3 regions of the Modestobacter marinus genome follow, and region 3 is predicted to be linked to each of the others. Evidence: riboswitches for the same ligand, from Rfam matches in the RefSeq annotation. Region 3 holds a riboswitch; each other region holds the start of a gene.

Region 1 (7,921 bases), on a different contig from region 3:
CTCCTGCCTTCCGCGTCCTGGCGTCGTCGATGTGGGAACAGACACGCCGACTACTAGCCTCCATAGGCGATAGGCCGACTTCTCGTAATCTCGTCAGTGCTCACAGTGACGGGTTGAGGGGAGGGTCGGATGGGTCGGCAGTCGCAGGATGCATCGGCGCGTCGGCGACGTCGCCACCTCGGTCCGCCGAGGGATCGCCGAGCGCCCACATTGCTCAGTGCACTTGCATTGGGGGGCCTCGTCGCGGGCCTGTGGGAGGGCGGATACGGCCTGACATCGCCGGTTGCGCACGCTCACGAATCGCCCGGCGTCGTCCCATACGCGGGCGCCGCCGTCGACGTCCTGGCCGAACCCGACGCTCGCCCGCAGATCAACCAGGCTGAAGTCACGGAGCGGCTCGATCAGCTGGCCGCCAGTCGCGCAGCGCGGGAGGAGGCGGCTCGCCCGAAGGCCGTTCTGCCCGTGAAAGGACGACTGACCAGCTCATACGGCGCCCGCTGGGGAACGACCCACTACGGCTTGGACATCGCCGCGCCGATGCTCACTCCCGAGTACGCCGCAGCCGACGGAGTGGTCCTCCGGGCGGGCTCGGCCAGTGGCTTCGGCCTCGCCGTCTACATCCTCCACGACAACGGAGATGTGACCGTCTACGGGCACATGGAGAAGATCCTCGTCCAGGAAGGCGATTACGTGGCCGCCGGCGACACCATCGCGCTGCTGGGCAACCGGGGCCAGTCGACCGGCCCACACCTGCACTTCGAGGTCTTCCAGGGTGGACTCGACGGACGCCGGGTGGACCCGAGGAAGTGGCTCGCCGAACGGGGAGTCGACATCTAGGGACGTGCTGCGGTGGGCGGTCAGCCGACCGCCGCGAGCTGCGTCCCCTCCGGCACAGGTGCGGGGACGGGGCGGCCGGAACCGTCGGACCGCAGCAGCTGCTCCCAGCATGAGCCCGAGGCCGCCGAAGATCAAGAAGGCGACCGTCGTGTGCGCCAGCCAGACGGGTCCCCCGGTGATGACGTTCGCGCCCCACAGCACGTCCATGTCCGGAAGCCCTGTATCAGCAACATGAACCCGACGACGGCCGCCAGCATCGCGGCGAGCAGGTTCTCGTCTCTCCGAGCGGCTCGCACGGCCACCCCAGTCACAGTCACAGCCACCGCCACCAGTGTGGGCAGCAACGCGGCGCCGGTCGCCAGCACTCGATCGGTCACCGTCAACCCCGGCTGCGGCGTCGCTGTCACGTGCCAGGCAGCAGAGGTCACCGCCGCGGCGAGGAGGAGCGTCAGGGGTCGCGCTGATCGCGGCACGAGGCCGGCGAGCCGGCCCGCGACCGGGATGAGCAGGTACAGCGGCCACCACACCAACGGCCGGGGTGGCGGTGACCAGGTCAGCTCGCCGTGCACCGCGACTGCCGTGTCGCCGTAGGTCGGCGGCACCGTCCAGTTGATGATCGTGTGTCTCTACTCGGATCCGTCACCTACCGAGGCCGGGTCGACAGCATCCAGTTCGTCCGGTGGTCGTGCCAGGAGCACTCCGGCCCGGTGGACACCTGGCGCCATTCGGGCGGCACGTCCGGTGCCGCATTGGCCGGCAGGGTCGTCCGGCCGTCCAGTCGGAGCTTCAGACGAGTCGCGGGGCTGTTCTCGTTCCGCCAGACGCCATCGGGGCCGATGCGGAGGTACTCCTCGTTGGAGTACCCGCACACGGTCACGGTCGACGACGAGCCGTTGAGAACCTGGTGACAGTCGCCGAACTGCGTGACGCTGAGGTCGACCCCGGGCATCTGTGGGGACAGTTCCGCGACTCGGCCGGCCCGGTTGCTCCCGGCCACCCCGCGGTCCGTGTGCGCCTGGGCTGCTGGCGCTCCAGCCAGCAACAGGGTCGTCAGAGCCAGGGCGACGACGAGCACCCGTCGGGCCGTCAACGGTCTCCTTCGAGCACCGGGCACCACGCGACGGTAGGTCACTCCTGTCTCGGTCCCTGCGACTCGCCGCCGGCCGCCGCACCTGCGTCGTCCACGGGTGTGACGGCGGGAGCACGTTTCGCAGGATCACCTACTATGTGTCTTAGGATCTAATGCGTTGCGGCGATGCCAGGGCCGGCTGTCCGTGGAGCGATTCGGAAGGAAGTGGGAGACGCGTGCCCGTGGCAGCTGACATGGGGGGCATGCAGATGCCGGTCGACCCGCCGACCCTGTTGACGCTCTTCACCCCTCAGGTCGACGTCACTTCGATCTTCCCGGCGTTCGCCTTGCTCGCTCTGGTCCTCTACCTGCTCGGTGTCCGCTCACTGGGCCGCCGGGGTGTCCGGTGGCCGCGCCGCCGGACGGTCAACTTCACCCTCGGCATCGTGACCGTCCTGCTGGTCACGGCCACCCAGGTCATGGGCTACGGGATGATGCTCTTCTCGATACACATGCTGCAGAAGATGGTCCTGGCCGTCGTCTCGGCGATGCTCATCATGCTCGGCGCCCCGGTCAGCCTGGCGATCCGGACGCTCCCGCGCCGCGGGCGAGCCGCCGTCTGGCGGACGCTGCTCGTCGTGGTCATGCGGTCCCGGACGGCGAACCTGCTGACCCATCCCGTGGTGACGACGACCCTCTTCATCGGCAGCCTCTACGGCTTCTACTTGACCCCTGTCTTCGACGTGCTCATGCGCCACTGGGCCGGCAGCCTGCTCATGCTGGCCTTCTTCCTGTTCACGGGTCTGCTCGCCTTCGGTGGGGCATTCGGGCTGGACCCCTGGCCGCACCGGGTGTCGGCACCCCTGCGCCTGGTCGAGCTGGTCGTGCCGGGCCCTCTGCACGCCTTCTTCGCCGTCGCGGTGATGATGGCCAGCACCCCGTTGGTCGAGACCTTTCGGCAGGTCCCCGCGAGCTGGGACGTCGATGTCATGACCGACCAGTTGGCCGCGGGGAACATCGTCTGGGGATTCGGTGAGCTGCCCACGATCATCGCTGTGGCGATCGTGTTCTGGCAGTGGGTGCGCTCGGACGAGCGGCAGGCGCGAGTAACGGATCGACGCGTCGAGGTGGACCTGGAGGCGTACAACGCCGAGCTCGCTCGGCTGGCCGCCGGCCAGCGCCCGACGGTGCGCTGATCACGTTGCCCATCTCCACGTCCACGGTCGATGCTCAGGCTGTCCCCGCGGTGCCACCACGCCACCGCAGCGGGGGTGAGCACCTGCTGGGTCAGCTGCTCGTCGCTCTGCTCCTCGCCCTGGCCGGCGGGCTCGCACTGTGGCTGGCCTTCCCGCCGTTCGGGCTGTGGCCGCTGGCGGCGGTGGGGCCGATGGCGCTGATGCTGATCGTCAGAGGGCGCTCGGCGCGCGCCGGCGCCGGCTTCGGGATGGTGATGGGTTGCGCGTTCTTCCTGCCGCTGCTCACCTGGACCGGCATCTTCGTCGGCGATCTGCCCTGGGTCGCGCTGTCGGTCGTCCAGGCGGCCTTCTACGCGGCCATGGGTGCGGGCGTCGCGGTGGTCGGTCGGCTGCCGGCCGCACCGATCTGGGCGGCCGGTCTGTGGGTGGCGCAGGAAGCGCTGCGCTCGCGCGTGCCGTTCGGCGGCTTCCCCTGGGGGCGTTTGGGCTTCAGCCAGGCGGACGGCCCGTTCGCCTCCTTCGCCGCCTACGGAGGTGTCCCGCTGGTCACCTTCACCGTCGCGCTCACCGGGACGTCCTTCGCAATCCTCCTCGTCCGGGCTGCCGACTGGCGGCGACGGCGATGCGCCCGCCAGCCAGAGCCGGGACGACGAGCACTTCGTGCGCTCGGTGCGGCGTTCGTCGTCCCGGGTCTCGGCCTGCTGGCCTGGCTCCCCTTGCCGGGGGAGCAGCTGACGGCGGGTGGTGAGCTGGCGACCGTCGCAGTGATCCAGGGCGATGTCCCTCGGTCCGGCCTGGACTTCAACGCCCAACGCAGGGCAGTGCTGGACAACCACGTGCAGCAGACCCTGCTGCTGGCGGAACGGGTCGACCGCGGCGGGAGCCCGCAACCGGACGTCGTCCTCTGGCCGGAGAACTCATCGGACATCGACCCCTCCCTGAACGCGGACGCGGCGACGGTCATCGACCGCGCCGCGCGGGCGATCGGCGCACCGATCCTGATCGGTGCCGTGCTGGACGGGCCGGGGCGCTACCTGACCAATGCGGGGATCGTCTGGGATCCCATGACCGGTCCCGGCGAGAGCTACGCCAAAAGGCACCCGGTGCCCTTCGGCGAGTACATGCCCGCCCGCTCCTTCTTCCGGCTGTTCAGCGACAAGGTCGACCTGCTACGGCGTGACTTCCTGCCCGGCGACGAGCCTGGAGTCCTCGATGTCGGCGGAGTGCGCCTGGGCGACGTCATCTGCTTCGAGATCGCCTACGACGGGCTGGTCACCGACGTCGTGGACGGCGGCGCCAGTCTCCTGGTCGTCCAGACCAACAACGCCACCTTCGGCTACACCGCGGAGAGTCAGCAGCAGCTGGCCATGAGCCGCATGCGCGCCATCGAGCACGGCCGCACCGTCGCCGTGGCGGCGACCAGCGGCATCTCGGCGGTGATCGCGCCGGACGGGACGGTCGTCGACCAGTCCGAGCTCTTCAGCCCGTACGTGTTCGTCGGCTCCGTGGCGCAGCGGACCCAGACGACCGTGGCCACCCGGCTGGGCGCCTTCCCCGAGACCGTTCTCGCAGGCCTGGCCGGCGTCGCCCTCCTCGCTCCCCGTGTCTTCGGCCGTCGAACCCGGCCGGCTCCCTCGACCCCTGTACGTCACCCCGGCAAGGAAGGTCCTCGTGGGCACTGAGACGTTCGCCGAACTGTCCGACACGCTCTTCGGCGTCGCGGTCGCCGTCTACGCGCTCGCGGCGCTCGGCTTTGCCGCCGAGCTCGCCTTCGGTCGGCCATCGATCCGCAGCCGGGCCGAGCGGGCCGAGGTCCGAGCAGGTGGGGCGAGCCCCCTGCCCCCTCCGTCGAGCGGAGTGGTGCCCGTAGGTCCCCGCAGTGCCCGGTGCGGCCGGGTGGGTGTCGCGCTGACCCTCGTCGGGGCGCTCGCGCAGGCCGGGGTGCTCATCGGCCGCAGTGTCGCCGCCGGGCGGGTGCCGTGGGGGAACATGTACGAGTTCGCCACAGCCGCCGTGCTGGTGGGAGTGGTTGCCTATCTGGTGCTGGCGATGCGGATGCCGGCTCTGCGGCGGATCGGTGTCTTCGTGCTAGGCCCGACGGTCATCGCGCTGGTCCTCATCGGCTTGTACCTGTACGCCGAGTCCGGGCCGCTCGTGGCAGCTTTGCGGTCGAACTGGCTGGTGGTGCACGTGTCCGCCGCAATCCTGTCCTTCGGCGTCTTCATCGTGAGCGGCGTGGCGAGCGCCCTCTACCTCGTCGCCGTCCGGCGGGAGCGTTCCTCGTTGACGACCGGGAGCCGATCGGCAGGCTGGGCCGACAGACTCCCGAGCGCGGCGACGATGGACCAGGTGGCACATCGGACGGCGATCTTCGGCTTCCCGATCTGGACGTTCGCCGTCATCGCCGGGGCGATCTGGGCGGAGAGCGCCTGGGGTCGCTTCTGGGGGTGGGACCCGAAGGAGACGTGGGCCTTCATCTCTTGGGCGCTGTACGCCGCGTACCTGCACGCCCGCACAACCGCCGGATGGCGAGGCCGGCCGGCGGCGTGGACCAATCTGGTGGCCCTGGCCTCCCTGGTCTTCAACCTGCTGTTCGTGAACCTGGTGTCGACCGGGCTGCACTCCTACGGGGGCGTCTCCTGAGGCGGTTCGTTACCGGACCGTGACAACTACCCAGCTTCGTAGTAGCGTGCTCTCCGGTCCACCCGGGCCATGCTCCTCGCCTCGAGGACCTCGGGTGGACACGCCGAACCACCGACGGGCATCCCGAGGTGGACCGGGGACCCATGTCCCATGGGGTGAATCCTGCAAAGGCAGGTAGGGCAGCTTCCCGTCCGAACCCGTCAGCTAACCCGGTAGGCAGTCAGGAAGAACGGAGAACCGTCGCCTTGGCGACCCTGCACCACCGGATCTCATCCCTGTCCACGTTCCGGCGGCCCCTGGCCCGCTGGGCGCCCCTGACCATCGCCGCGGCCATCACCCTGCAACTGGCACTCACCACGACCTCCGCGGTCGCGGCTCCCGGTGACAGCGACATCGCGCAGACCTCGCCCCAGTCGGCGTCCGAGACCGCCAGAGCCGAGATCGCCCGGGTGGAAGAGCTCCTCGGACGCGCCGAGGTGGAACTGCAGCGACTCACCGTCCTCGCCGAAGCCACGGGTGAGGCCTCGCGGGTGGCGGAGCAGGATCTGCTGACGGCGCAGGCCGCGGCCGCGAGCACCGCCGCAGACCTGGCCGCCGCGCGAGCTGCCGGCGCCGTTGTCCAGGAGGACGTGGCAGAGCTGGGCCGGGAGACCTACATGGGTGCCGACGCCTTGAGCGGCGCGGTGACGCTCCTGGGAGCGCGGAGCCCGGAGGACCTCCTCGAGCGAGCTGCGACGCTCGAGCTCATCGGGAAGGAGCGCACCGAGCGGCTGGACGCACTGCGGGCGGTCGAGGCAGAGGTGCAGCGCGCGGATGAGACCGCCCGCGACGCGGTCGCCGGCCGTGACGCCGCCGCGCGCACCGCGCAGCAGGTCGCCGTCGACGCCCAGGCCCAGCTGGTGCAGGCGCAGACCGCCTACGACGCCGCCGCGGGCGAGAAGGCGGTGCTCGAGCAGCAACTGCAGGCAGCGCAGGTCCAGCTCCTGGCTGCCCAGGGTGATGCGGACCCCGTGGCCACCGTCGACGAACGGCAGCGGGCCGTGACCGCCGCATCGGCGGCAGGGACCGCGTCGCTGGCAGCCGGACGGGTCACCTCCTGCTTCGGCAGTCGCTGGGGGACCAACCACAACGGCGTGGACATCGCCGCGCCGATCGGCACGCCCATCTACGCACCCGACTCCGGTGTGGTCCTGCACGCCGGAGCCGCCAACGGCTTCGGGCTGGCGGTGTACCTCCAGCACCCGGACGGAACGATCAGCCTCTACGGCCACATCAACCAGGCCCTCGTCACGGCCGGACAGGTGGTCACCGCGGGCGAGCAAATCGCCGAGGTCGGCAACCGTGGCCAGTCCACCGGGCCGCACGTGCACGTGGAGCTGCACACAGGGGGGCTCTATGCCACCCGCAACGACCCGGCCCCATGGCTGGCTGCCCGCGGCATCTCCCTGGGCGGTGCCTGCGCGGTGTGAGCCAGGGGCTGCCGTGACGGTTCCCCGGCGGGTGAGCCGACCGCGGCACTTCCGGAGCATGACGGCCCCGAATGCCTAGGCTGTGTGCGAGACAAGACAGTAGACACGGGACGGCGAGCTCATCGCCGTCCCGCAGGGGCGTCGACGAGACGGTCACGAGAGGTGGGGGAGTGCGCCCGTTCGGTGAGCTGGAAGCGGCGATCATGGCCGAGCTGTGGCGTCGGGGTGAGCCGGCGACGGTGCGGGACGTCCTCGGGGCGCTGAACTCATCCCGGGACCTCGCCTACACGACCGTCATGACGGTCATGGACAACCTGCACAAGAAGGACCAGGTCACCCGGGAGATGGTCGGCCGGGCCTGGCTGTACCGCCCGGTCCGAAGCCGCGCTGAGCATGCCGCAGCCCTGCTCCAGAACGTCCTCGCCGAGTCAGGCGACCAGCAGGAGGTGCTCATGCACTTCGTCGCCGAGCTGCAACCGGACGCGGTCGCGCAGCTGCGCGAGGCTGTGGAGGCTGCCCGCAAGGGAGCGCGGCCGGCCGGCGGCGGCTCGGCATGATCGCCGGCCTCGCACTCGCCGCCACCGGTGTCGCGATCCTCGTCGCGGGGCCCCGGCTGGCGAACGCAGCCTGGACCACCCAGGCACCCCGGCTGGGCATCCTCGCGTGGCAGGCGCTGACCTTCACCGCCGTGGCCGCCTTCGTCCTGG
Region 2 (7,921 bases), 250 kb from region 3:
GTAGGCGCGGCCGATCATCACCGCCTTGGCGCCCAGGGCGAGGGCCTTCGCGACGTCGCCCCCGCGGCGGATGCCGCCGTCCATCAGCACCTCGACCTGGTCGCCCACGGCCTCGGCGACCGCGGGCAGCGCGCGGATCGCGGCCGGGGTGCCGTCGAGGTTGTTGCCCCCGTGGTTGGAGACCGAGATCGCGGTGACCCCGGCGTCCACGGCGCGCTTGGCGTCGTCCACGCGCATGACGCCCTTGAGCATGAACGGCTGGTCACCCCACAGCTCGCGGAGCCACGCGACGTCCTCCCAGGTGGGCATGGGCGACTGCATCCACTGGCCGTAGGCCTCGAAGAAGGTCGGCGCCTTCTCGCCGGGGGTGCCGACCATGTTCGGCACGGTGAGGTCGGGCAGCTTCCTGGTCTTGGCGAACTCCCACAGCCAGCGGGGCTTCAGCGCGACCTGGGGCGCGTACCGGCGCACCGCCTCGAGGTCGATCCGCTCGGGGATGAAGGGGCTCCCCCAGTCCCGGCCGTAGGCGAACGACCAGTCCAGGGTGGCGATCAGCCCGGCGGCCCCGGCCCGGCGGGCGCGCTCGACCTTGGCGGCCATCAGGTCGCGGTCACCGACCCAGTACAGCTGGAAGAAGGTCTGCGGGTTGGCCGCGATGACCTCCTCCATCGGCTTGCTGGCCATCGAGGACAGCCCCATGGCGGTGCCGCGGGAGGCCGCGGCCCGGGCGACGGCGACCTCACCGTCGGGGTCGACCGCCTGGACGCCGGTCGGGCTGATCAGCACCGGCAGCGCGACGTCCTGCCCCATGACGCGGGTGGCCATCTGCTTGTCGTTGCTCAGCCCGGCGGTGTGCGGCGCGAAGCCCAGCTCGGCGAAGGCGGCGAGGTTGTCCTCCGCGGTGAGCCCCCGTTCGGAGCCGGCGACCAGCGCACCGTAGACGCCCTTGGGCAGCCGGCGCTTCGCCCGCCGCTGTGCCTCCGCCACCGACTCGAACCACGCGTTCGCCATCTGTGGACCCCCTGCTGCTCGACCCGTCCCGGCCGACACCGTCGTCGGCCGGGGTCGCCGCCGCAGGCGTCGTCCGGGACGACGGCACCCTGCGTGGCACTGAGTGCCACCCTAGCGGCAGGGAGTGTGCTGGGACACAGCCCGCGGGGTCAGGAGTCCTTGATCGCCGAGACGTCGAACTCCACCTGGACCCGGTCGCTGACCAGCACGCCACCGGTGTCGAGCATCGCGTTCCAGGTGAGGTCCCACTCGCTGCGCTTGATCGCCAGCGCGCCCTCGAAGCCGACCCGCATGTTGCCGAACGGGTCCAGCGCCGAGCCGGTGAGGGTGAAGTCGATCGAGACCGGCCGGGTGACCGCCTTGATCGTGAGGTCGCCGGTGACCCGGTAGACGTCCCGGTCGACCTGCTCGACCGCCGTGGAGACGAACACCATCTCCGGGTGCTGCTCGACGTCCAGGAAGTCGGCCGAGCGCAGGTGCGCGTCCCGGTCCGGGGTGCCGGTGTCGATGCTCGCGGTCGCGATCCGCAGCTGCACGCTGCTGGCCGCCGGCGTCGCGACGTCCAGGTGGGCGGTGCCGGAGAAGTCGGTGAAGGCACCCCGCACGGTGGTCACCATGGCGTGCCGGGCCCGGACGCCGATCCGGGTGTGCGTGACGTCGACGGTGTAGTCGCCGGTCACGTCTGCCAGGGCGCTGGTGGCGGCGTCGAAGTCCGTCGCGGCGCCCTCGGGTGCGCGGTGCTTGCCCACGGGTCAGCGCTCCTCTTCTCGGTGGTCGAACTGTTCGATCCTCCCCGATGGTCCCGCGCCGGCGCACAGGTGGGCCACCGGTACGCGGCCCGGGCGCAGCGAGGCCCGGGTCCCGCGGGACCCGGGCCTCGCTGCGGAGCGCCGGTGGCTCAGTACCAGCCCTTGGCCTTCGAGTGCGCCCACGCGCCGCACGGCGAGCCGTAGCGGTTCTCGATGTAGATCAGCCCGGCGTCGATCTGCCGGTAGCCGTCGGAGGTCTTGGCGATCCCGGTGCTCGCCCAGGTGGAGTCCAGGAACTGCGGGATGCCGTAGGCGGTGCTGTTCGGGTTCTGGGCGTTGGGGTTCCAGCCGCTCTCCTTGCCCCAGAGGCTCTCCAGGCAGGAGAACTCCGCCTGGTCACCCCCGAGCTTGCCCAGGGCGTAGTCCTGGAAGGAGCCGGAGCCGGACGACGCGGCCGGGGCCGCCGCCGGCGCGCGGGCGGGGGCGGGCGCGGCCGGCGCGGGCGCGCGGGCGGCGGCCCGCTCGGCCGCAGCCGCCTCCTCCGCGGCCTGGGCCTCCGCGGCGGCCTGCGCCTCGGCGGCGATCCGGGCCTCCTCCGCGGCCTGGGCCTCGGCGGCGAGCCGGGCGGCCTCGGCGGCCTGGGCGTCCAGCACCGCCTGGTCGGCGGCGGCCTGCGCCTGCGCGGCGGCGACCTGCGCGGCCTCGCGCTGACTGCGGTTGGCCGCCAGCTGGCCGAGCCGGTCGGTCAGCCGACCGTCGGCGACGGCGGTACCGGTCTGCTGCGAGCCCAGGTCGAGCTGGGAGGCGATGCCGGCGGGCTCGACGGCGGCCTCGGCCCGGGCGTCCGGCTCCGCGCCGACGAGGACGTTGACCAGGATCGCGCCGGCGGCGGCGACGCCGAGGTACAGGGTGGGCCGGCGGAGGCCACCGGGGGGCTGACGACGGGTGCGCCGGGCGATCGGCGCCTCCTCGGCACCGGCCGGGAGCGGGAGCACCTCGGTGGCGGGCAACTGCTCGTCCGACGAGGACACGGTGGTGCGACGGGACATCGAGAGAGGGGCTCCGTGGGTCTTCCGCGGCCGCCTACCGGGTCAGCTGACGGGTTCGGGCGGGAAGGCGCCCTACCCGGCCGGGCGGTGCCCGGGCGGGATTCACCCCAGTGGTGCGGTGGGTCCCCGGTTCGCTGCGAGCAGCGACTCGGCGGCATCCGGTGCGGGCTCCCCGGGTGGGGACGAGACGTCCGACCGGACCCGGCCAAGGTAGAGGCCGTGACCCGCTCGTGACAATGCCCGGCGCCGGACTCGTCGACATCTGCCACGTTCGCCCTGGTCACCGCCGAACCAGTGGGGCACATGTGACGGAGCACCCAGGACAGCCGCCCCGCTGGAGCACCAGGGCGGTCGCCCCGTGGGTGCTCTCAGGGGAGCCGCCACACCGTCGTCCGGCGCACCCCACCCCCGGCGGCGTCGGGCACGTCGTACTCCGCCTGGGCGAGCAGCCCCTCCTTCGGGACGTACGCGCGCCCGGGGTCGCCCAGCAGCACGGTGGCCCCGCGCAGCCAGGCCGCCCCGAGGAAGGGCAACACCCGCGCGGTCATCTCGCGGTCGTAGCAGACGTCGCCGGCCAAGACGACGTCGATCTCCGGCAGCTCCTCGTCGAGCACGTCGCCGACGACCTCGACGCCGGTGACCCCGTTCACCTCGGCGTTCAGCCCGACCGCCGCGTGCGAGTACGGGTCGACGTCGCTGGCCAGCACCCCGCCGGCGCCGGCCAGCAGCGCGGCGACGGCGACCAGGCCGCTGCCGGCCCCCAGGTCCAGGACCCGGCGGCCGGCGACGAGCTCCGGGTAGTCGAGGACGTGCCGGGCCAGGGCCTGCCCGCCCGGCCAGGCCGCGGCCCAGAACGGCGGGTCCTCGCCGGCGCCGCCGCCCTCGGTCTCCATCGCCTCCCACAGGGCGACGACGTCGTCGGCGACGTGCAGCTGCACCTCGGGGACGAGGGAGGGGCGGTCCAGCCGGGTGTGCGCCCGCAGGAAGGCCGGTGGGACGGGCTGCTGGACCACCACGCGGTCAGGCCTTGTGCTGGGTGCGCACGACGGTCACCGGGCACGGGGCGTGCCGGGTGACCTGGTCGCTGACCGAGCCGAGCAGCAGCCCGGCGAAGCCGCCCCGCCCGCGGGCGCCGACAACGAGGAGGTCGGCGTGCTGGGCCGCCTCGATCAGGGAGCGCACCGGCGCGGCGTGCACGACGTGGCAGCTGACCGCACGGGCGCGCTCCGCGCCCAGCGCGGCCCGGACGTCGGCCTCCAGGTCGGCCTGCACCGCCTGCTCGTACTCGCTGATCGGCGGGACGTAGCCCGGCTCCCAGCTGGCCGGCTGCGGTGCGGTGGCGATCCGCCAGCCGCGGACGACGTGCAGCGGCCACGAGGCGCGCTCGGCCAGGCCGGCCGCCCACTGGAGCGCCTCCTGGGCGCAGTCGGAGCCGTCGTGCCCGACGACGACGCCGCCGTCCACCACGGCACGCGTCGAGACCTCACCCTCGACCCCGGCCAGTTCGGTGGCCGCCTCGTCCCGCTCGGCCGTGAGGGCTGCGTCCCCCGGCTGGTCTCCTGGCTGCTGCGTCAACGCCGTCCTCCTGTGCTCGTCCGTCCGTGCTCTGCCGGTACCCGGCACCGGACAGCCTCTCCCACCGGCCGGGAGAACGGCAGGGTCGGAGGGCCTGACCGGCTCGTGTCGCCCGACCGGCGGGCTCGGATCGCGCCGGAGGCCGCACTGCTCTTCACTTCTCCTGGGCCGGCGCACGCCGGCAGGAACGACTGGATCGAGGAGGAACGGCAGCCATGGAGCACTTCACCATCGCCACCGTCGCCGAGGAGAGCGCCGACTTCCGTCGGGTGCTGTGGACCGGCGAGCACACCCAGCTGGTGATCATGACGATCCCGCCGGGCGGGGAGATCGGCGAGGAGGTGCACGAGGAGATCGACCAGATCCTCACCTTCGTCAGCGGCACCGGCCAGGCCGTCGTGGGCGGGCAGAAGAAGAACGTCGCGCAGGGTGACCTCGTCGTCGTCCCCGCCGGCAAGAAGCACAACTTCCTCAACACCGGCGTGAACCCGCTGGTGCTCTACACGGTCTACGGCCCGCCGGAGCACGCCGACAAGGCCGTGCACAAGACCAAGGAGGAGGCCGACGCGCTCGAGGAGGCCGGCAAGGACGAGCCGCCGACCAGCTGAGCCCGGGGTGTGCCGATCGGGCAGGCTGACCGCGTGACGACGCAGCCGGGCATCTTCGCCCTCGGCACCCCCGAGCACTGCTACCTGGAGCTGGACCTCGAGCCCGGCTGCTCCGCGGCGGACCTGGTCCGCGGGGTGGCCGGGCTCACCGGTCCGCTGTCCTCCACCGGCGGGGTGAACCTGGTGGTCGGCTTCCGGCCGGAGCTGTGGGCCGCGGTCGCACCGGACGACGCCCCGGCGGACGCCGCGGGCTGGACCGAGGACCTCGTCGGCGCCGGCCGCTACCGGATGCCGGCCACCCAGCACGACGCCTGGCTCTGGGTCGCCGGCGGGGACCGGACGGCGGTGTTCGACAACGCCCGCGCCGTGCTCGCCGCGCTGGCGGGCGTGGCCCGGGTGGGCGCGGAGGTCACCGGGTGGCTGTACCGGCACGACCGGGACCTGACCGGTTTCATCGACGGCACGGAGAACCCGTCGCTACTGACCGCCGCCGAGGTCGCGGCGGTGCCGGCGGGTGAGCCGGGCGCGGGGGCCAGCATCGTGCTGTACCAGCTGTGGCGGCACGACACCGCGACCTGGGAGAGCCTGGGCGTGCACGGCCAGGAGATGATGATGGGCCGGACGAAGCCCGACAGCGTCGAGCTGCCCGAGGACGTGATGCTGCCCAGCGCGCACGTCGCCCGCACGTCCGTCGAGGTGGACGGCGAGGAGAAGCAGGTCTTCCGGCGCAACGTGGCCTACGGCGGGGTCACCGACCACGGGACGGCGTTCGTCGGGTTCGCCCGCGACCAGTGGCGGCTGACCGAGATGCTCCGCCGGATGGCCGGGGCGACCGACGGGATCCGCGACGGGCTCACCGGCTACCTGACCCCGCTGACCGGCGCCTACTACGTCTGCCCGTCGATCGACGCCCTCGCGCGCTTCGCGCCGCCGGACGAGGACTGAGAGCGGTCGTGCCCACGGAGCCGGCACGCCCCGAGCCGGCGCGACGTGATCCGGAGGGTGGCGACCCCGCGTGCTGGCTGGACCAGGTGTGTCCGGCCTGCGGCCGGCTGGCCGAGCGGACGGCGGCCGGCCGCTGCGCCTCCTGCGGCGAGCCCTGGGACTGACCGTCCACGGCTGGCGCACCGGCCCCGGGCAGCTGTCCGGTGGGCGGCGGTCCGCTGCGCGGCCGTCCGGTGTGCGGCCGTCCGGTGTGACGCGCGGGCACCGGGGCGCCCAGGTCGTCGCCGGCCTGGTGGGCCGGCGCCCAGGTCAGGCGGCTGAGCTCCGGGCGACCTGACTGCCGTACCAGCTGGTCAGCAGGTGCGCGCGCACCGAGCCCGGCAGTGCGCCCCAGCGCAGCAGCGCCGCGCGGGCCGGGAGCGCGCTGGCCGCTGCCAGCTGACCCAGCTCGCGGACCCGCTCCGGCCGCGGGCTGTTCGGCCCGCGATCGTGCAGGCCCGCGGCGAGCTGGCTGTCGAAGGCCGCGAGGATGTCGGCCTGGTGCTCCGGGTCGAACCACTGAGGGCTCCGCGCCGAGCTCGCTGCGAGGTGATGACGGATCACGATGCGTCTATCGGTCCGTCGTGCGCCTGCTGTGACTCGAACCGGGCCACTCGATCCCCGGGACTGCAGTCCTCCCCCTCTGGGCACGCCTGCCCCACCTGCACCAGAGGTCTCGCCCGCCCCTCGCCGCCGGCGAGCCGACCGCGCGGCAACCGGCGGGAGTCCGACCGCGCGACTCGACGGTCCCGACCTGGTGACCTACAGCCCGCCGGCCACCCGCAGCACGGCGCCGGAGACGTAGCCGGCCTCCGGGCCCAGCAGCCAGGCGATCGCCGGGGCGATCTCGTCCGGCTCCCCCGGGCGGCCCATCGGCACCCGGGCGCTCACCCGCTCCAGCCGGCCGGCGTCGCCGGCTCCGGCGTGGATGCCGGTGCGCACCAGGCCCGGCGCCACCGCGTTGACCCGGACCCCGTCGTCGGCGAGCTCCTTCGCCAGCCCCACGGTCAGCGCGTCCACCCCGGCCTTCGCCGCCGCGTAGTGCACGTACTCGTGTGCCGACCCCAGCGTCGCCGCGCTCGAGGAGACGGTGACGATCGCGCCGCCCGGTCCGCCCCGCCGCCGGGACATCACCTGCGCGGCCCGGCGGACGCAGAGGACGACGCCGAGCAGGTTCACGTCGATCACCTGCCGGACGACGTCCACCGGGGTGTCGGCCAGGTCGCCGAGGTGGGCGGTCAGCCCGGCGTTGGCGACCAGCCCGGTGACCGGCCCCAGCTGCTCGGCGGCGGCGGCGAACAGCGCGTCGACGTCGTCGGGGTCGGCGACGTCGGCCCGGACGGCGACCGCCCGCACCCCGTGCGCCCGCGCCGCCGCCACCACCTGCGCCGCCTCGTCGACCCCGGACCGGTGGCCGACGACCACGTCGTGGCCCTGCCGGGCGAGGTGGTCGACGGTGGCGGCACCGATGCCCCGGCTCCCACCGGTGACGACGGTGACCGGACGACCAGCGGGCGACTGTGGGGAGGACACCTGCTGATCCTGCCGCCCGGCGCCGGGGGACTGTCACCCCCGCCCGGCAGACTGCTCGACGTGGACAACAGCCCCGAGGCCGCCTTCCGGCGTCTGCAGCCGCTGCTGGTCGAGGTGCGCGACGCACTGCTCGGCGGCCTGACCGTCAGCCGCGAGATCCACGCGGCGCACGGCTGGCAGCCGGCCGCCGACCGGCACCTGGACCACCAGCTGGTCCGCCGGGAGGCGATGGAGCGGCTGCGCCCCTACGCCGAGCACGACGACCACCCGTTCGGCACGCAGCTGGAGCTGGTCGACCCGGGCAACGAGAACCTCGGGCTGCCGATGAGCGGGTTGATCCTGCGCACCCCCAGCGAGGTGCTGCGGGTGTGGCACTCCGACGACGGCGAGCTGCCGGCCGCCGACACCCAGG
Region 3 (7,921 bases):
CAGGTAGCCGTAGTCGGCCTCGGGGGAGGCGGCGACCGTGGCGTGCCACCAGCCGGCGTCGTCCCGCTGCATGTCGTGCACCCCGCCGTCCACCTGCAGGCGGACCCGCTCGGGCAGCGGCGCCCAGACGGCGAAGTCGACGGGCTCGGACATGCGGGTGCCTCCAGGGCGGTGCGGGGGACGGGCAGGTCGATCATGCCCGGGCGTCCGGCGGTCAACCGTCGCCGGAGCGCACGTCTCGCACTCCGACGGCGTCGCACCCGGGGACGACCTGCTCGCGGTGGCGTCTCCGTCGGCGGGATGACGCCGGGAGGCTCGCCGCACCGCTAGGTTCTGCGACGCTTCCGTTCCGCGAGACGAAGAGAGCCGACATGACGGTCGTCCGGACATGGGTCCTGCCCGTGCTGCGCATCCTGATCTGGGCGGTGATCGCGGTGGCCCTCGTCGTCCTCGCCTTCCGCGGGGGCGGGGGCGGCACCGGGCCGGGTGGCGCCACCAGCGCCCCGGGGGTGGACCTGGCCTCCCCGGAGGTCCCGGTCGGCCGCGGCACGGTGACCAACACCGTCTCGGTGCAGGGTGCTGTCGCCGCCGACCCCGCGGTGCCGGTGAAGGCCACCGCCGCCGGGACGGTGAGCCGGCTGCACGTCGCCGCCGGGGCGCCGGTGGCGGTCGGTGACAAGCTGCTGGACGTCCGGTTCGAGGAGGAGCGGGACCCGGTCGTCGGCACGGACGCCGAGGGCAACCCGACCTCGACCCCGCGCGACCCGCTGGTGAAGGTGGTCACGGTCACCGCCACGGCGGCCGGCCGGCTGGCCACCCTCGACGTCCTCAAGGACCAGGTCGTGGCCGTGGGCGACGCCGTCGGCACCATCTCCCCGGGCACCCTCTCGGTGACCGCGTCGCTCTCCCAGGCCGACCAGTTCCGGCTGCTCAGCCCGCCGAGCACGGCCGAGGTCACCGTCACCGGCGGCCCGGCGCCGTTCACCTGCACCGGGCTGACCCTCGGTGCCCCGTCGGATGACGAGGACCAGGCGAACGCCGGCGTGGACCCGATGACCGGCATGCCGATCACCGCGACCACGACCGCCCGGTGCGCCGTCCCGGCCGGGGTGACCGTCTTCCCCGGGATGGCCGCCACCGTCGACGTCCTGGCCGGCGAGGTCGCCGACGCGCTGGTGGTGCCGGTGACCGCTGTGCAGGGCTCGGTGCAGAACGGCCTGGTCTGGGTGCCCGGTGCCGACGGCACCCCCGAGGAGCGGCCGGTCACCCTGGGGCTCACCGACGGCCAGCAGGTGGAGATCACCGGCGGCCTCACCGAGGGCGAGTCGGTGCTGGAGTTCGTGCCGGTGCCCGACGACACGGCCGCCGACCCCTACGCCACGGGCGGGCCGTTCGGATGAGCCTGCTGGAGCTCTCCGGCGTCGGCCGGGACGTGCGGCTCCCCGACGGGAGCCTGCTGCCGGTGCTGGCCGGCGTCGACCTGAGCGTCGCGGCCGGCGAGCACGTCTCCATCGTCGGCCGGTCCGGGTCGGGGAAGTCGACGCTGCTCAACGTGCTGGGGCTGCTGGACAGCCCGACCGCCGGCAGCTACCTGCTCGACGGGCAGCCGACCGACTCCCTTGGTGGACGGCGGCGGTCCCGGCTGCGGGGGGAGACGTTCGGCTTCGTCTTCCAGCAGTTCAACCTGCTGCCGCGGCGCACCGCGGAGGAGAACGTCGCCGCGCCGCTGCTCTACGCCCGCGGCCGCGACTTCTTCACCCGCAACCGGGCCGCCCGCGCCATGCTCGACCGGGTGGGGCTCAGCGCCCGAGCGCTGTCGGTGCCGGAGCGGCTCTCCGGTGGTGAGCAGCAGCGGGTGGCGATCGCCCGGGCCCTGGTCCGCGGGCCGCGGGTGGTGCTCGCCGACGAGCCCACCGGCGCGCTGGACGTCGAGACCGGCGCCGCCGTGATGGCACTGCTGACCGAGGTGACCGCCGAGAACGGGGCCGCCCTGGTGACGATCACCCACGACCTCTCGGTGGCCGCGCTGGCCGGGCGCCGGTTCCGGCTGGACGCCGGCCGGCTCACCCCGGTGGCGGCGGGGGACGCCCTCGCCGCGGCGACCAGCGACCGGACCGACGCATGACCGGGCTGCTGGGCACCTTCAGCGAGGCCTGGGGTGAGGTCCGGGTGCACAAGGCCCGGGTCCTGCTGTCCCTGGTCGGGGTCTTCCTGGCCGTGCTGGCGATGACCACCGTGACGGCGCTGGGCCAGATCGCCGCCCAGGTGCAGCAGGAGCAGGCCGAGGCCAGCGGCGGGCGGACGGCGACCATCGGCGTCTCGGCCTACGACCCGATGACCGGCGCCGTCCCGCAGGAGGAGTGGGACGCCGGGGTCGACGCGCTGGTCGCCCGCTACGGACTCCCCGAGCAGGCGGTGGCCACCCTCGCCCAGGAGAGCGGGCTCTACCGGTTCCCCGCGGGCACCCAGTCCGTCGAGACCCGCCGAGTCTCGCCGTCCTACGGGCCGCTGCACCGCGTCCAGCCGGTCGAGGGCCGCTGGTTCCGCGCCGGTGACCGGCAGAGCATGTCGCCCGCGCTGGTCGTCAACCGGGACTTCCTGACGCTGCTCGGCGTGACCGACCTCAGCACCCGCCCGACCGTGGTGATCGGCGGCCCGCAGCCGGTGCTGGCCACGATCGTCGGCGTGGTCGACTGGAACGAGGGCTGGCCGAGCACGTACCGGATCGACTCCTCCGCCGGGGACGCCGCCACGGCGGCGGGGGGCCCGGGGTACTACGGGGCGCAGCCCACGCTGGAGCTCTGGGTGCCCTCGGAGCAGGCCGACGCGGTCGTCGCGGCGGTGCAGAGCGACCTGGCCCGGCTGCTGCCCGGGGCGGAGGTGCAGGCCTACCGCCAGGACCCGGAGAACCTGGAGGACACCATCGCCAAGCTCCGGCTCGCGGTGCGCGCCGCCGGGCTGGTGGTCCTGGCCCTCGGCGGGCTCGGCGTGCTGAACATCGGGCTGGTCACGGTGCGCCAGCGGATCCGGGAGATCGGCGTCCGGCGGAGCTTCGGGGCCACCTCGTCGCGGGTCTTCTCCGCGGTCGTGCTGGAGAGCGTGGTCGCCACCGCACTGGCGGGGCTGGCCGCGGTCGCGCTGTCGGTGGCGATCGTCCGGAACCTGCCGCTGGAGCGGTGGCTGGCCGGCGGCGTACCGCTCGTGGAGGCACCCGGGTTCCCGGTCTCCGCGGCGATCGAGGGGCTGGTCGCGGCGACGGCCGTCGGCGCGCTGGCCGGGCTGGTCCCCGCGCTGATCGCCGTCCGGGTGAAGGTGATCGACGCGATCCGGTTCTGACGCTCGTCCGGCCCCCACCACAGGTGGTGGAGGCCGGACGAGCCGCAAGGGGGCTTCCCTGTCAGAGCGTCAGCTGCTGCCCGACGTAGATCCGGTTCGGGTCGCTGATCGTCGACTGGTTGGCGGCGTACAGGGCCTGCCAACCACCCGCGACGCCCTGGGCGGCCGCGATCGAGCTCAGGGTGTCACCCGGCTGCACCGTGTACGTGCCGCCGGCCGGGGCGGGCGCCGGAGCCGGAGCCGGGGCGGGCGCCGGAGCCGGGGCGGGCGCCGGTGCCGGGGCCGGAGCAGGGCCGGGCACCTCGGTGGTGCCCGGGGCCAGGTACTGGCCGCAGGTCGGCCAGGCCCCGATGCCCTGGCCGACGAGCACCCGCTCGGCGGCCGTGATCTGGTCGGCCGGGCTCGCCAGGTCGGCGCGCGGCGCGAACTCCAGGCCGCCGTAGCCCTCCCACGTGGGCTGGGAGAACTGCAGCCCGCCGTAGTAGCCGTTGCCGGTGTTGATGCTCCAGTTGCCGCCGGACTCGCACTGGGCGACGCCGCTCCAGTCGTGCTGCCCGGCGGTGGCGGCCGAGGCCGGCGCGGCGAGGACGCCGATGCCGAGAGCCGCGGCCCCGGCGAGGACGGCGCCGCCGCGGGTCAGGCGACGGGTCCGGGACGTGAGGTGCTGGGACAAGGTGATCCTCCGATCACCGCCGGCGAGGTGAGCTGTCGGGTTCGGGCGATCGGTGCCCGGCCGGGTGCGTCGACAGGACGCGACACGGCTTCACCCCGAGACGTGGCGGCACGAGGCCGGGCACGTCGGAAGTGGGTCCCCCACCCCCGTCCGAGGCTGTTCGGTGTCAGGCCACCGGCGGACGGGGTTGGGCGGTCCGGCGGTCCTCATGCCGGCCGGTGGGGCGCAGGCACGAGGCCGAAGGTAGGCACCGGCGGACGACGACGCCCGTCCAATGCGGCAATCGATGGTTCCGAGACCCCCCGGGCCCGGAAAGCCCGTCGGGTCACTGCGCAACGGATGCGATCAGTCACGCTCCGTGCCGGAAGGGCGGCGACCGCGCGTGGCCAGGTCGGCGCCGCCCCCTGCGGTCGCAGGAGGCGGCGCCGGCCCGGCTCAGTCCCGGACGAGCAGGGCGACCGGCAGCTGGGCGCAGAGCTCGCTCAGCCGGATGCCGCCCGAGTCGGAGACCAGTCGCGAGCCGGTGAGCAGGTCCCGCCAGGCCCCGGTCCGCGAGCCGACGGCGGTGTCGCCCCAGCCGGTCTCGGCCAGGTGGACCGGCCGACGGGTCGCGACGGTGACGACGCCGCCCCGGTCGAAGGCGACGACCGAGTCGGCCGCCGGTCCGCGGGCCGGCACCGGGGTGTACCCCGACCACGCCTCCGGGGCGTCGCGCCGGTGCCGCAGCGTGCGGGAGACCACCAGCAGCTTGGCCGCGCCGGTCTCGTCGACCGGCGGCACCCAGCCACCGTCCAGCCGGGCCAGCAGGTCGCGGCGCAGGGCGTAGTCGACCGGACGGCGGTTGTCCGGGTCGACCAGCGAGAAGTCCCACAGCTCGCTGCCCTGGTACACGTCCGGCACCCCGGGGATGGTCAGCTGCAGCAGCTTCTGCGACAGCGAGTTCGACCAGCCGAAGGGCGCGATCCGCGCGACGAACCGTTCGATCTCCGCGTGCGTGGTGGCGTCGTCGAACGCGGCGTCGACGAGGGCGTGCAGCTGGTCCTCGAACTCCTGCACCGGGTTGGTCCAGGTGGTCGAGGTGCCCGCCTCCCGGGCCGCCTTCTCCACGTAGGCGTGCGCCCGCTCCCGCGACAGCGGCCAGGCGCCGACGAGGTTCTGCCACACCAGGTGGGCCAGCGGGCGGTCGGCCAGCGGGTGCCGGCCGAGCCAGCCGCGGACCAGGCCGGCCCACTCGGACGGCACCTCGGCGAGCACGGCCAGCCGGGCCCGGACGTCCTCGCTGCGCTTGGTGTCGTGCGTGGACAGCGTCGTCATCGACGCCGGCTTGACCTCCTGGCGGTGCTGCTGGGCCGCGTGGAACTGCTCGACGGTCGACCCGAACCGGGCCGGGTCACCGCCCACCTCGTTGAGCGCGACGAAGCGGGACCACCGGTAGTAGGCGCTGTCCTCGACCCCCTTGGCCATCACCGGGCCCGAGGTCTGCTCGAACCGGGTGGCCAGTTCGGTGCCGGCCGAGCCGAGCAGCGGGTGCAGGGCGTCGACGGCGGCGGTGAGGTCGGGCCGGCGGCGCTTCACCGCGGCCACCGTGGCGTCCAGGTGCTCACGGCCGTCGGGCAGGTAGCTGCGGTAGACCGGGAAGCCGGCCAGCAGCTCGGCCAGCCCCTCGGTGACCTGCTCGTCGGGCACGCCCGGCAGGTCGCCGACGATCCGGTGCAGGCGGGCCACCTCGGATCCGAGCATGCCGTCGGTGACCTCGCGCTTGCAGTCGTGCACGAGCTCGGCGTAGTCGACCCGGCCGCCGGCCAGCTCGGTGTCCAGCGCGGTGACGGCGCTCTCGCCGGCGGGGTCGACCAGGACGTCGTCGACCTCGGCGAGCGCGTCGTACCCCGTCGTCCCGGCGGTCTTCCAGCTCTCGGGGAGCTCCTCGCCCGGCTCGAGGATCTTCTCCACGACGGTCCACCGGTCACCGGTGGCCTCGGCGAGCAGCTCCAGGTAGCCCTTCGGGTCGGCCAGCCCGTCGGGGTGGTCGATCCGCAGCGCGTCCACCGCGCCGTTCTCCACCAGCTGGACGACGAGCGCGTGCGTGGCCCGGAAGACGTCCCGGTCCTCGACCCGCAGCCCGGCCAGGGTGTTGATCGCGAAGAACCGCCGGTAGTTCAGCTGGTCGTCCGCCCGCCGCCAGTCGACCAGCTCGTAGTGCTGCCGGTCGTGCACCTCCTGCGGCGTGCCCGCACCGGTGCCCGGGGCGATCGGGAAGCGGTTGTCGTAGTACCGGAGCTCGCCGTCGACGACCTCCAGCTGCGCGACGTCGTCCGCGCTGCCCAGCACCGGGATGCGGATCCGGCCGCCACCGAAGTCCCAGTCGACGTCGAAGGCGTCGGCGTGGGCCGACTCCCGCCCGTGCTGCAGCAGGTCCCACCACCAGGCGGACTCGGCCGGGTCGCTGACGCCCATGTGGTTGGGCACCAGGTCCAGGACCAGGCCGAGCCCCCGCTCGTGCAGCGCGCTGACGAACCGGTCGAGCCCGGCCCGCCCGCCGCGCGGCTCGTCGATGTGCGCGTGGTCGACCGTGTCGTAGCCGTGCGTGCTCCCCGCCGCCGAGCGCAGCAGCGGGGAGGAGTACGCGTGGGTGACGCCGAGGTCGGCCAGGTAGCCGGCCACGGCCGCCGCGTCGTCGAGGGTGAAGTCGGCGGTCACCTGCAGGCGGTAGGTGCTCGCGGGCACCTCCCGCCGCCGGCTCCCGGCCGGCTGCGCCGTGGCCGGCTGGGTCACGGCGCGGCCTGCAGGACGACGGTGGCGCGGGCGGCCACGGTCAGCGTGTCACCGGCCTTGACCACGACCGGCTCGACCTCGTCCATCTCCGCGGTGTCCACGACCACCGTCCAGCCCTCGGCGTACTCGCTGCTGGGCAGGGTGAACTCGATGTCCTCGTGCCAGGCGTTGAACACCAGGTAGAAGCAGTCGTCGACCACCGGCTCGCCCCGCTCGTCGGTCGAGCGGATGCCGTGCCCGTTGAGGTAGACGCCGATCGACTTCGCGTAGTGGGACTCCCAGTCCTCCTCGCTCATCAGCTCACCGGCGTGGGTGAACCAGGCGACGTCCTGGACCGGGTCGCCCTCGGCCCGGCGCACCGGGCGGCCGTGGAAGAACCGCCGGCGGCGGAACGTCGGGTGGTCGGTGCGCAGCTTGGTGACCAGCTTGGTGAACTCCAGCAGGCCCTCGTCGACGTCCTCCCAGTCGATCCAGGTGATCTCGGAGTCCTGGCAGTAGCCGTTGTTGTTGCCGCCCTGGGTGCGGCCGAGCTCGTCGCCGTGCAGCAGCATCGGCACGCCCTGGGAGAGCATCAGCGTGGTGATGAAGTTGCGCCGCTGCTGGGCCCGCAGCGCCAGGATGTCGGCGTCGTCGGTCTCGCCCTCGACGCCACAGTTCCAGCTGCGGTTGTGGCTCTCGCCGTCGTTGTTGTCCTCGCCGTTGGCCTCGTTGTGCTTCTCGTTGTACGAGACCAGGTCGTTGATCGTGAACCCGTCGTGCGCGGTGACGAAGTTGATGCTGGCCACCGGGCGACGGCCGGAGTGCTGGTACAGGTCGGCGGAGCCGGTGATCCGGCTGGCGAACTCACCGATCGTGGCGTCCTCGCCCCGCCAGAAGTCGCGGACGGTGTCGCGGTACTTGCCGTTCCACTCCGTCCACAGCGCAGGGAAGTTGCCGACCTGGTAGCCGCCGTCGCCGATGTCCCACGGCTCGGCGATCAGCTTCACCTGGCTGACGATCGGGTCCTGGTGGCAGAGGTCGAAGAACGCCGAGAGCCGGTCGACCTCGTGGAACTGCCGGGCCAGGGACGACGCCAGGTCGAAGCGGAAGCCGTCGACGTGCATCTCGGTGACCCAGTAGCGCAGCGAGTCCATGATCAGC

The links. A riboswitch is a leader RNA that binds a small molecule or an ion and turns the genes downstream of it on or off. The one in region 3 is predicted to bind cyclic di-AMP.
Region 1: it holds a riboswitch for cyclic di-AMP, as region 3 does, so the genes downstream of both, FB380_RS18820 (M23 family metallopeptidase) here and FB380_RS25520 (LysM peptidoglycan-binding domain-containing protein) in region 3, are expected to answer to the same signal.
Region 2: it holds a riboswitch for cyclic di-AMP, as region 3 does, so the genes downstream of both, FB380_RS15785 (aggregation-promoting factor C-terminal-like domain-containing protein) here and FB380_RS25520 (LysM peptidoglycan-binding domain-containing protein) in region 3, are expected to answer to the same signal.

Annotation. Positions count from the first base shown of each region.
Region 1 is NZ_JAAMPA010000002.1:596,591-604,511, reverse strand. It holds gene FB380_RS18845 (M23 family metallopeptidase) at 229-837, shown strand; gene FB380_RS18840 (hypothetical protein) at 1,481-1,912, opposite strand; gene FB380_RS18835 (cytochrome c oxidase assembly protein) at 2,143-3,102, shown strand; gene lnt (apolipoprotein N-acyltransferase) at 3,153-4,784, shown strand; gene ccsB (c-type cytochrome biogenesis protein CcsB) at 4,774-5,745, shown strand; cyclic di-AMP (ydaO/yuaA leader) riboswitch at 5,837-5,978, shown strand; gene FB380_RS18820 (M23 family metallopeptidase) at 5,991-7,214, shown strand; gene FB380_RS18815 (BlaI/MecI/CopY family transcriptional regulator) at 7,385-7,771, shown strand; gene FB380_RS18810 (M56 family metallopeptidase) at 7,768-7,921, shown strand, end outside.
Region 2 is NZ_JAAMPA010000001.1:3,366,507-3,374,427, reverse strand. It holds gene mftD (pre-mycofactocin synthase MftD) at 1-1,011, opposite strand, end outside; gene FB380_RS15790 (YceI family protein) at 1,161-1,760, opposite strand; gene FB380_RS15785 (aggregation-promoting factor C-terminal-like domain-containing protein) at 1,910-2,809, opposite strand; cyclic di-AMP (ydaO/yuaA leader) riboswitch at 2,826-2,973, opposite strand; gene FB380_RS15780 (class I SAM-dependent methyltransferase) at 3,178-3,825, opposite strand; gene FB380_RS15775 (universal stress protein) at 3,830-4,384, opposite strand; gene FB380_RS15770 (cupin domain-containing protein) at 4,600-4,992, shown strand; gene FB380_RS15765 (Dyp-type peroxidase) at 5,026-5,937, shown strand; gene FB380_RS15760 (hypothetical protein) at 6,247-6,540, opposite strand; gene FB380_RS15755 (SDR family oxidoreductase) at 6,739-7,509, opposite strand; gene FB380_RS15750 (hypothetical protein) at 7,570-7,921, shown strand, end outside.
Region 3 is NZ_JAAMPA010000001.1:3,113,752-3,121,672, forward strand. It holds gene treZ (malto-oligosyltrehalose trehalohydrolase) at 1-153, opposite strand, end outside; gene FB380_RS14655 (efflux RND transporter periplasmic adaptor subunit) at 372-1,400, shown strand; gene FB380_RS14660 (ABC transporter ATP-binding protein) at 1,397-2,125, shown strand; gene FB380_RS14665 (ABC transporter permease) at 2,122-3,336, shown strand; gene FB380_RS25520 (LysM peptidoglycan-binding domain-containing protein) at 3,398-4,009, opposite strand; cyclic di-AMP (ydaO/yuaA leader) riboswitch at 4,012-4,185, opposite strand; gene treY (malto-oligosyltrehalose synthase) at 4,445-6,781, opposite strand; gene glgX (glycogen debranching protein GlgX) at 6,778-7,921, opposite strand, start outside.